2 regions of the Pseudomonas sp. S3_A09 genome follow, and region 1 is predicted to be linked to the other one. Evidence: predicted binding sites of a transcription regulator. Region 1 holds the regulator's gene; the other holds the start of a gene.
The links. Region 1 encodes sigma-54, which starts transcription at its own class of promoters, with help from an activator protein. Its sites were predicted from a motif close to ANTGGCATNNANNTTGCTNT; they were not measured.

Region 2: AB4N92_RS05040 (circularly permuted type 2 ATP-grasp protein) is a predicted target of sigma-54. The motif match lies at 2,276-2,295, and genes of this name have one in related genera.

What each region holds. Positions count from the first base shown of each region.
Region 1 covers NZ_CP162752.1:3,551,074-3,555,283, reverse strand. Annotated here, with positions in the region: gene lptC (LPS export ABC transporter periplasmic protein LptC) at 1-558, shown strand, start outside; gene lptA (lipopolysaccharide transport periplasmic protein LptA) at 545-1,078, shown strand; gene lptB (LPS export ABC transporter ATP-binding protein) at 1,078-1,803, shown strand; gene AB4N92_RS16570 (RNA polymerase factor sigma-54) at 1,989-3,482, shown strand; gene hpf (ribosome hibernation-promoting factor, HPF/YfiA family) at 3,558-3,863, shown strand; gene ptsN (PTS IIA-like nitrogen regulatory protein PtsN) at 3,874-4,210, shown strand, end outside.
Region 2 covers NZ_CP162752.1:1,071,239-1,075,448, forward strand. Annotated here, with positions in the region: gene AB4N92_RS05035 (alpha-E domain-containing protein) at 1-829, opposite strand, end outside; gene AB4N92_RS05040 (circularly permuted type 2 ATP-grasp protein) at 834-2,243, opposite strand; gene AB4N92_RS05045 (ribonuclease E inhibitor RraB) at 2,657-2,998, opposite strand; gene AB4N92_RS05050 (hypothetical protein) at 3,212-3,448, opposite strand; gene AB4N92_RS05055 (START domain-containing protein) at 3,552-4,157, opposite strand; gene AB4N92_RS05060 (YkgJ family cysteine cluster protein) at 4,199-4,210, opposite strand, start outside.

The DNA of each region.
Region 1 (4,210 bases):
ATTCGCAACTTCCTGTTATTCGGGGTCATCGCCGCGCTGCTCCTGGCGGTGGGCTACTGGAATATCAGCCCGGAGCGCTTTCTCGACCAGCCTGTTGCGCAGGCTGACCAAGGCGCTATCGACTATTACGCCACCAATGCCTACAGCGTACAGTTCCTACCTGACGGCAAAGTGCAGTACGAAATGACATCGGACAAAGTCGAACACTTGAAGGCATCCGAAGTCACCCTGCTGACCAACCCCGACCTGAATCTGTACCGCGGCACCGAATTCCCCTGGCACGTCACCAGCAAGCGTGGCGAGGTCAACCCGGACGGTACCGAAGTTGAATTGATCGACTCGGTACGCGTCGCCCGCACTGACGCGCAGAACCGCGATACCGTGATTACCAGCAGTCGCATGACCGTATTCCCGCAGAAGCAATATGCGCAGACCGAGCAAGACGTTAGAATCGACGGCGCTGGCGGTGTATCGACTGGCAAGGGAATGAAAGCGTATTTGAAAGAAAGCAGGATACACCTGCTATCGAACGTAAGAGGACAGTATGAGGCTCGTTAAAACTCTCCCTATTTTGCTCGGTCTGGGCGCAGCACTGGGAAGCGTGAGCGCCTGGGCTCTGCCGAACGATAGCCAGCAGCCGATCCACATCTCGGCTGACGATGCGCAGCTGGATGACAAGCAAGGTGTCGCCACCTACACCGGTGGCGTGATCATTACCCAGGGTTCGATGAAGATCACCGGTAATACGGTGACCCTGACTCGCACCGCTGCCGGCGACATCGACGTGGTGACTTCCGTGGGCAACCTGGCTTACTTCGAACAGAAGCAGTCGCCTACCGACACCGGCCCGATGAAAGGCTACGGCAAGACCATCCAGTACCACGCCCAGCAGAACCGCATCGTGCTGATCGATCAGGCCAAGGTGCTCAGCCCCGATGGCAACTCCACGGAAGGCGAGAAAATCACCTACGACACCGTGAAACAGATCGCTAACGCCGGTCGTGCCAATGGCAGCAAGGTCACTGCACCACGCCCACGCATCGACATGGTTATCCAGCCGAAGAAGAAGGCCGAGTAATGGCAACCCTGAAAGCCCAGCATCTGGCCAAGGCCTATAAAAGCCGTCAGGTCGTGCGCGACGTCAGCCTGTCGATCGACAGCGGCCAGATCGTCGGCTTGCTCGGCCCCAACGGTGCCGGCAAGACCACCTGCTTCTACATGATCGTCGGCCTGGTCCAGGCGGACCAGGGTCGCGTGCTGATCGACGACCTGGACGTGAGCCACCAGCCGATGCACGGCCGTGCACGCGCCGGTATCGGCTATCTCCCGCAGGAAGCGTCGATCTTCCGCAAACTGTCGGTCGCCGATAACATCATGGCGATCCTCGAGACCCGCAAGGAACTCGACCGTGACGGCCGCCGCAAGGAACTGGAAAGCCTGCTGCAGGAATTCCACATCAACCACATTCGCGACAACCTCGGCATGAGCCTGTCCGGTGGTGAGCGTCGTCGTGTGGAAATCGCCCGCGCCCTGGCCACTGCCCCCAAGTTCATTCTGCTGGACGAACCGTTTGCCGGCGTCGACCCGATCTCGGTCGGCGACATCAAGCAGATCATCCATCACCTCAAGGCCAAGGGCATTGGCGTGCTGATCACTGACCACAACGTCCGTGAGACCCTCGATATCTGCGAAACCGCGTATATCGTCAACGATGGCCAACTGATCGCCGAAGGTGACTCGGCCACCATCCTGGCCAACGATCTGGTCAAGGAAGTGTACCTGGGTCACGAGTTCCGCCTGTAAACACCGTGGTGTCACGGCCGTTTGCCGAGGTGCGCGGGAGTCAATGAAAACCTCCGGATTTTTATTGTTACCGCGCTCTAGGCAAAGCCCCCGACATCAGGCATATAATTTGCTTATGTTTGGCGCTCACGCGCCCTGTCGTGGATGGCGCATTGCGCCGGCGAATAAGGTGTTAAGCCCCTGCCATGAAACCATCGCTAGTCCTGAGAATGGGCCAGCAGCTGACGATGACACCGCAGCTGCAACAGGCCATCCGCCTGCTCCAATTGTCGACCCTGGACCTGCAACAGGAAATCCAGGAGGCCTTGGAGTCCAACCCGATGCTCGAACGCCAGGAAGAAGGCGACGACTTCGATAATGCAGACCCGCTGGCCGATAACATCGAGCAAAAACCCAATTCCGACGTGCAGGAACCCTCCTATCAGGAAACCGCCCCTACGGTGGATAACCTTGAGGAAGGCGATTGGAACGAACGCATCCCCAACGAGCTTCCCGTCGACACGGCCTGGGAAGACGTCTACCAGACCAGCGCCAGCAGCCTGCCCAGCAATGACGATGACGAGTGGGACTTCACCACCCGCACCTCCGTTGGCGAGAGCCTGCAGAGCCATCTGCTCTGGCAACTGAACCTGGCGCCGATGTCGGACACCGATCGCTTGATCGCCGTGACCCTGATCGACTGCATCAACAACCAGGGTTATCTGGACGAGACGCTTGAAGAAATTCTTGAAGCCTTCGACCCGGAACTGGATATCGAGCTGGACGAGATTGAAGCCGTCCTGCACCGCATCCAGCAGTTCGAGCCCGCCGGCATCGGCGCACGCAGCCTCAGCGAATGCCTGTTGCTGCAATTGCGCCAACTGCCGGCCAAGACCGCCTGGCTCGCCGAGGCCCAGCGCCTGGTCACCGACTACATCGACTTGCTCGGCAGCCGCGACTACAGCCAGTTGATGCGCCGCATGAAGCTCAAGGAAGACGACCTGCGCCAGGTCATCGAGCTGGTACAGAGCCTCAACCCGCGCCCAGGCTCGCAAATCGAGTCGAGCGAAGCCGAATACGTAGTCCCCGACGTCATCGTGCGCAAGGACAACGAGCGCTGGCTGGTGGAGCTGAACCAGGAGTCGGTGCCGCGCCTGCGCGTCAACCCGCAATACGCCGGTTTCGTACGTCGCGCCGATACCAGCGCCGACAACACCTTCATGCGCAACCAGTTGCAGGAAGCGCGCTGGTTCATCAAGAGCCTGCAAAGCCGCAACGAAACCCTGATGAAAGTGGCCACTCAGATCGTCGAGCACCAGCGCGGCTTCCTGGAATACGGCGACGAGGCGATGAAACCGCTGGTACTGCATGACATCGCCGAAGCGGTTGGCATGCATGAATCGACGATTTCCCGGGTGACCACCCAGAAATTCATGCATACCCCACGGGGTATTTATGAACTGAAATACTTTTTCTCCAGCCATGTCAGCACCTCCGAAGGCGGTGAATGCTCGTCCACGGCGATTCGCGCGATCATCAAAAAACTGGTTGCTGCGGAAAATCAGAAAAAGCCATTGAGTGACAGTAAGATCGCTGGTTTACTGGAGGCACAAGGCATTCAGGTCGCCCGTCGAACCGTCGCCAAGTACCGCGAATCCCTTGGGATCGCGCCTTCCAGCGAGCGTAAGCGTTTGATGTGACGGGCGGGCCACAGCGTTCCAGTGGCAGGTAGTCCTACCTGCCGCTTTATGCACTGGCAACGAAGGAGAAGCTGTATGCAAGTCAACATCAGTGGACACCATGTAGAAGTCACCCCTCCATTGCGCGAATACGTCGAGCAGAAGCTGAAACGGCTTGAGGGTCATTTCGACAAGATCACCAATGTGCAAGTCATCATGAAGGTCGACAAGCTTCAGCAGAAAATTGAGGCGACTCTCCAGATACCCGGTGGCGAAGTAGTCGCCAATGCCGAGCATGAAGACATGTATGCATCAATCGACTTGCTCACAGACAAGCTTGACCGCCAACTTAAAAAGCATAAGGAAAAGAATCTGAGCCTGCTTCAGGGCACAGGTCGTTAACTCTCCCCCCATGATCCGACTTGAAACCATCCTGACCCCCGGCCGTTCCCTTGTGAACGCGCCGGGCGGCAGCAAGAAGAAAGCCCTTGAGCAAATTGCCAACCTGATCAGCCGCGAAGTGCCTGAACTGGAAATGCAAGATGTCTACGAGGCTCTGATTGCCCGTGAGAAACTCGGTTCCACCGGTTTTGGCAACGGCATCGCCATTCCCCACTGCCGCCTCAAAGGCTGCGAGACCCCAGTCAGCGCCCTGCTTCACCTGGACGCTCCCATCGATTTCGACGCTATCGACGGTGCCCCGGTCGACCTGCTGTTTGTACTGCTGGTCCCGCAGGCTGCCACCGATG
Region 2 (4,210 bases), 2.5 Mb from region 1:
GGCGCGCGTCCATTTCGGCGGCCAGGCGCTGGGCAGGCCGGCCGTTGAGGCCGGGCAGGCTGGCCAGGATCTGGTCGATCTCTTCACTGCAGGCGCGCAGCGAGCGCGGCACATCGGCGCGCAACAGCAACAACTCGGCGACTTGCCGCGCGCCGGGCGCATCGCGGTAGATCTCGGTGTAGGCCTCGAACGACGACAACGCGCGCAACAAGGCGCTCCACTGATAGTAGGCGTGCGCTGTGCCATCGGTGACGGCGTCGGCACGGTCGCCGGCCATTTCATAGCGGGCGTCCAGCAGGCGCAGCGTGTTGTCGGCACGCTCGATGAAAGTGCCCAGGCGAATGAAGCGAAATGCATCGTTACGCATGATGGTGCCGTAGGTGGCGCCGCGGAACAGATGAGAACGCTCTTTTACCCACTCACAGAACCGGCTCATGCCATAGCGGCTCAAGCCCTGCTGGGCGATATCGCGAATATCCAGCCAGGTGGCGTTGATGTTTTCCCACATATCGGCGGTAATTCGCCCACGCACTGCATGGGCGCTGGCCCGCGCGGCGCCAAGGCAGCTGTAGATGCTGGCCGGGTTGGCAGCATCCAGCGCAAAGAAGTGCAACAGGCGTTCGGCGTGCAGCTCACCGTGACGTTCGTGGTAATCCTCCAGGGTGCCGGTGATCAACAGCGGCATGGCCAGTTCGTGCAGGCCATCGCCACGCCCGTCCTGGGGCATCAGCGACAGCGAATAGCTGACATCGAGCATGCGTGCGAGGTTTTCCGCACGCTCCAGGTAGCGCGACATCCAGTACAGATCCGAGGCAGTTCTACTCAACATGGCATCAGTCCTCGACCACCCAGGTGTCTTTGGTGCCGCCGCCCTGGGACGAGTTGACCACCAACGAGCCTTCGCGCAGTGCCACTCGGGTCAAGCCGCCAGGCACGACACGGGTTTCCTTGCCGGACAACACAAACGGGCGCAGGTCGATATGACGCGGCGCGATGCCGTTTTCGACAAAGGTCGGGCACGTGGATAAACACAGGGTCGGCTGGGCGATATAGGCGTGGGGCTTGGCCTTGATACGGGCGCGGAAGGCTTCGATTTCCGCAACGGTGGACGCTGGGCCCACCAGCATGCCGTAGCCGCCTGAGCCTTGGGTTTCCTTTACCACCAGGTCTGGCAGGTTGGCCAGCACGTGGGACAGTTCGTCGGGCTTACGGCACTGGAACGTCGGAACGTTCTTCAGGATGGGTTCTTCATCCAGGTAAAAACGGATCATCTCGGTGACGAAAGGGTATACCGACTTGTCATCCGCCACGCCGGTGCCAATCGCATTGGCCAGCACCACATTACCCGAGCGATAGGCCGCAAGCAGGCCCGGCACACCAAGCATGGACGCCGGGTTGAAAGCCAATGGGTCGAGGAACGCGTCATCGAGACGGCGGTAGATCACGTCCACGGCCTTGGGCCCGTCGGTAGTGCGCATGAAGACACGGTCATCGCGCACGAACAGATCGGCGCCCTCCACCAGTTCCACGCCCATTTCTCGCGCGAGAAAGGCATGTTCGAAGAACGCGCTGTTGAAACGGCCCGGCGTCAGCACGACCACGCTGGGATTATCCAGAGGGCTGGAGCTTTTCAAGGTGTCCAGCAACAGGTTGGGGTAGTGGTCGATGGGCGCGATGCGCTGGGCGGCGAACAGTTCGGGGAACAGGCGCATCATCATCTTACGGTCTTCGAGCATGTAGCTCACGCCGCTCGGTGTGCGCAGGTTGTCCTCGAGCACGTAATAGGTGCCGTCACCATCGCGTACGAGGTCGACGCCGGAGATGTGGGAATAAAGGTCACGATGCAGGTCCAAGCCCTGCATCGCCAACTGGTATTGCTCGTTGGCCAGCACCTGTTCGGCGGGAATGATTCCGGCCTTGATGATGCGCTGTTCGTGGTACAGATCGGCGAGAAACATGTTCAGCGCCTTGACCCGCTGGATACAGCCGCGCTCGACAATCCGCCATTCGCTGGCCGGAATACTGCGCGGGATGGTATCGAAAGGAATCAACCGCTCGGTGCCCTGCTCGTCGCCATAAAGCGTGAAGGTGATCCCGGCGCGGTGAAACAGCAAATCGGCCTCGCGTCGGCGCTGGGCCAACAGATCATCAGGGGTGTCGGCCAACCAGCGCGCGAACTCGCGGTAATGAGGCCGGACCTGGCCTGCCCCATCGTACATTTCATCGTAATAAGTGCGGATCATGCCGAACTCCTTGTCACCCGGGCGAAAGAACCATCGCAAGGCCCGTGCCAGCGGCATAAACACTTAAAAATCAGTGAGTTGAATTACAACCAGAATCCAGTCGCACCGTCCTGGTGCGCAGAATGCCCGGTGCACCGCCCGACGCTTCATCGCAATGCGGGCTTTGACTATCAACAGCATAGTCAGAGTTGATTTCACTGCCTGGCCAAGTCTGCGGATAATCGGCCCATCTGCTGAACAGGACACGTCCTAGCGCTTCAGCGAACCGCTCTTCCCTTTAAGCCACCCTCTTGGGTGGTTTTTTTTTGCGCCCTGAAACATGTAGCAGCGAGGGCGATGTTGAGCATGCTGCACAAACAAAATCGGCCGACCCAAAAGGTCAGCCGACACGCTGTGCTGCTCATAAACTGCTGCTACATGGGTAACCCACGCACCTCCTGCTTCACGCCCCATCCCTCGATGATCCCGCCCAGCGGCTCGACCACCGCCCCGAAGTCCTGCTCGAAGTCTCCTATGCCATCGTAGGTGGCCGACATGATTTTACTTAGCTCCAGGTACCAGGCGCCGTCGTCGCGCGCGCTGACCTGGGCATTCAGGGATTCCCCACGAAACTCACCCGCAGCCCTGCGCGCACGTTCCTCATCCGGGAAAATGGCGTAGAACTCGATGGGGTGAAAACGCGAGAAGTCGAAGCCGCCTTCTTTCATGCGGCGCAGGACGTTGGTGCTGATGTCTTCTTGATAGGCTGTGCTCATGAAAAGTGCTCCTCGAATTGATGGATAGACTTTCCGTGCTTCCCGAAGCCCACGCCTTACTGGCGTGGGAACTACGGCAATAACTTCACCGCTGGAAAACAAGCATGTAGCTGACAAGACCAGAACCTAGCGATTCATTCGCTGATCTCCCTTGCAGAGTAGCGCGAAGCTTTCGCCTCCACCAGAGGGGTTTTAAGGGTGTACAGGGAATGTTCAGGCGGCGGGAGAGATGTCGAGAATCTGGATACCGTTCTGGTCTTTGAGGATCTTGAGCGTAGGTTCGGGCTGGCGGCCTTCGAAGTCGTTGAGATCGAGTTCGGCGGCAACGGGCACCAACTTGTTGCGAATCATGTGTGCCGCATCTTCGAGGCTGGGCTTCTGGTCGCAGGTGAACTGCTCGACGGACTTCACGCCGTGATCATCAACGAAGGTAATCTGCCACTTTTGCATCGGTGCCTCCTCGATAAAACCCGTGTGTGGGCTTACTTCTATCTGGACCTTGGGGGCTCGGCAAACGTTCCACCCAAGGTAGGAGACACCTGATCAACTGCGCTTACTTTTCAGCGCGTTCTTTCAAGGCTTTCAAGGTGTTGTACGGTGCGTCCACCACGAACTTGTTGGCCAGCCACGATGGCACGCTGCCGCCTGGCTCGGTGTGCACCTGGTAGGTGACTTCGGTTTGGTTGTCGCCTTTGGGCACCAGCTTCCAGAAGCCGTCGACCTGGGCGACACGTACGTAGCCTTTTTCTTCAGGCTTGTAGGTCGGCACACCTTCCAGCTTACGCGTCAGCGTGCCGTCGGCCGCCTTGGTCGTGGTGATATGCAGGTAGGAATCACGGTCCGTCACGGGAAACGGGGCTTTGAATTGGGTGTAGGTCCAACTCTCGTCGCCTTTCTTATCGACCAGCTTCTGGGACTTGCACTCGTGGATCCAGGCACAGGCACCGGCTACGTCGTCCTGGAGGGCGACGACTTTTGCCACAGGCGCCTTGATCACCGTTACACCGCGATACGCCTTGTATTTAGAGCCGGCAATTTCGCTCAGGGACACCTTGATACCGTCTTCGTCCTTGGCGACTTGCCAATCCTCAGCCTGGGCAGTGGCAGCAAACAACACCGTAAAACCGCACAACACAGCCATTCGTTTCAGCGAACCCATTGTTGTATTCCTTATTGTTGAAGTTCCGATAGTAAAGCCCATCAAGCCGCCGT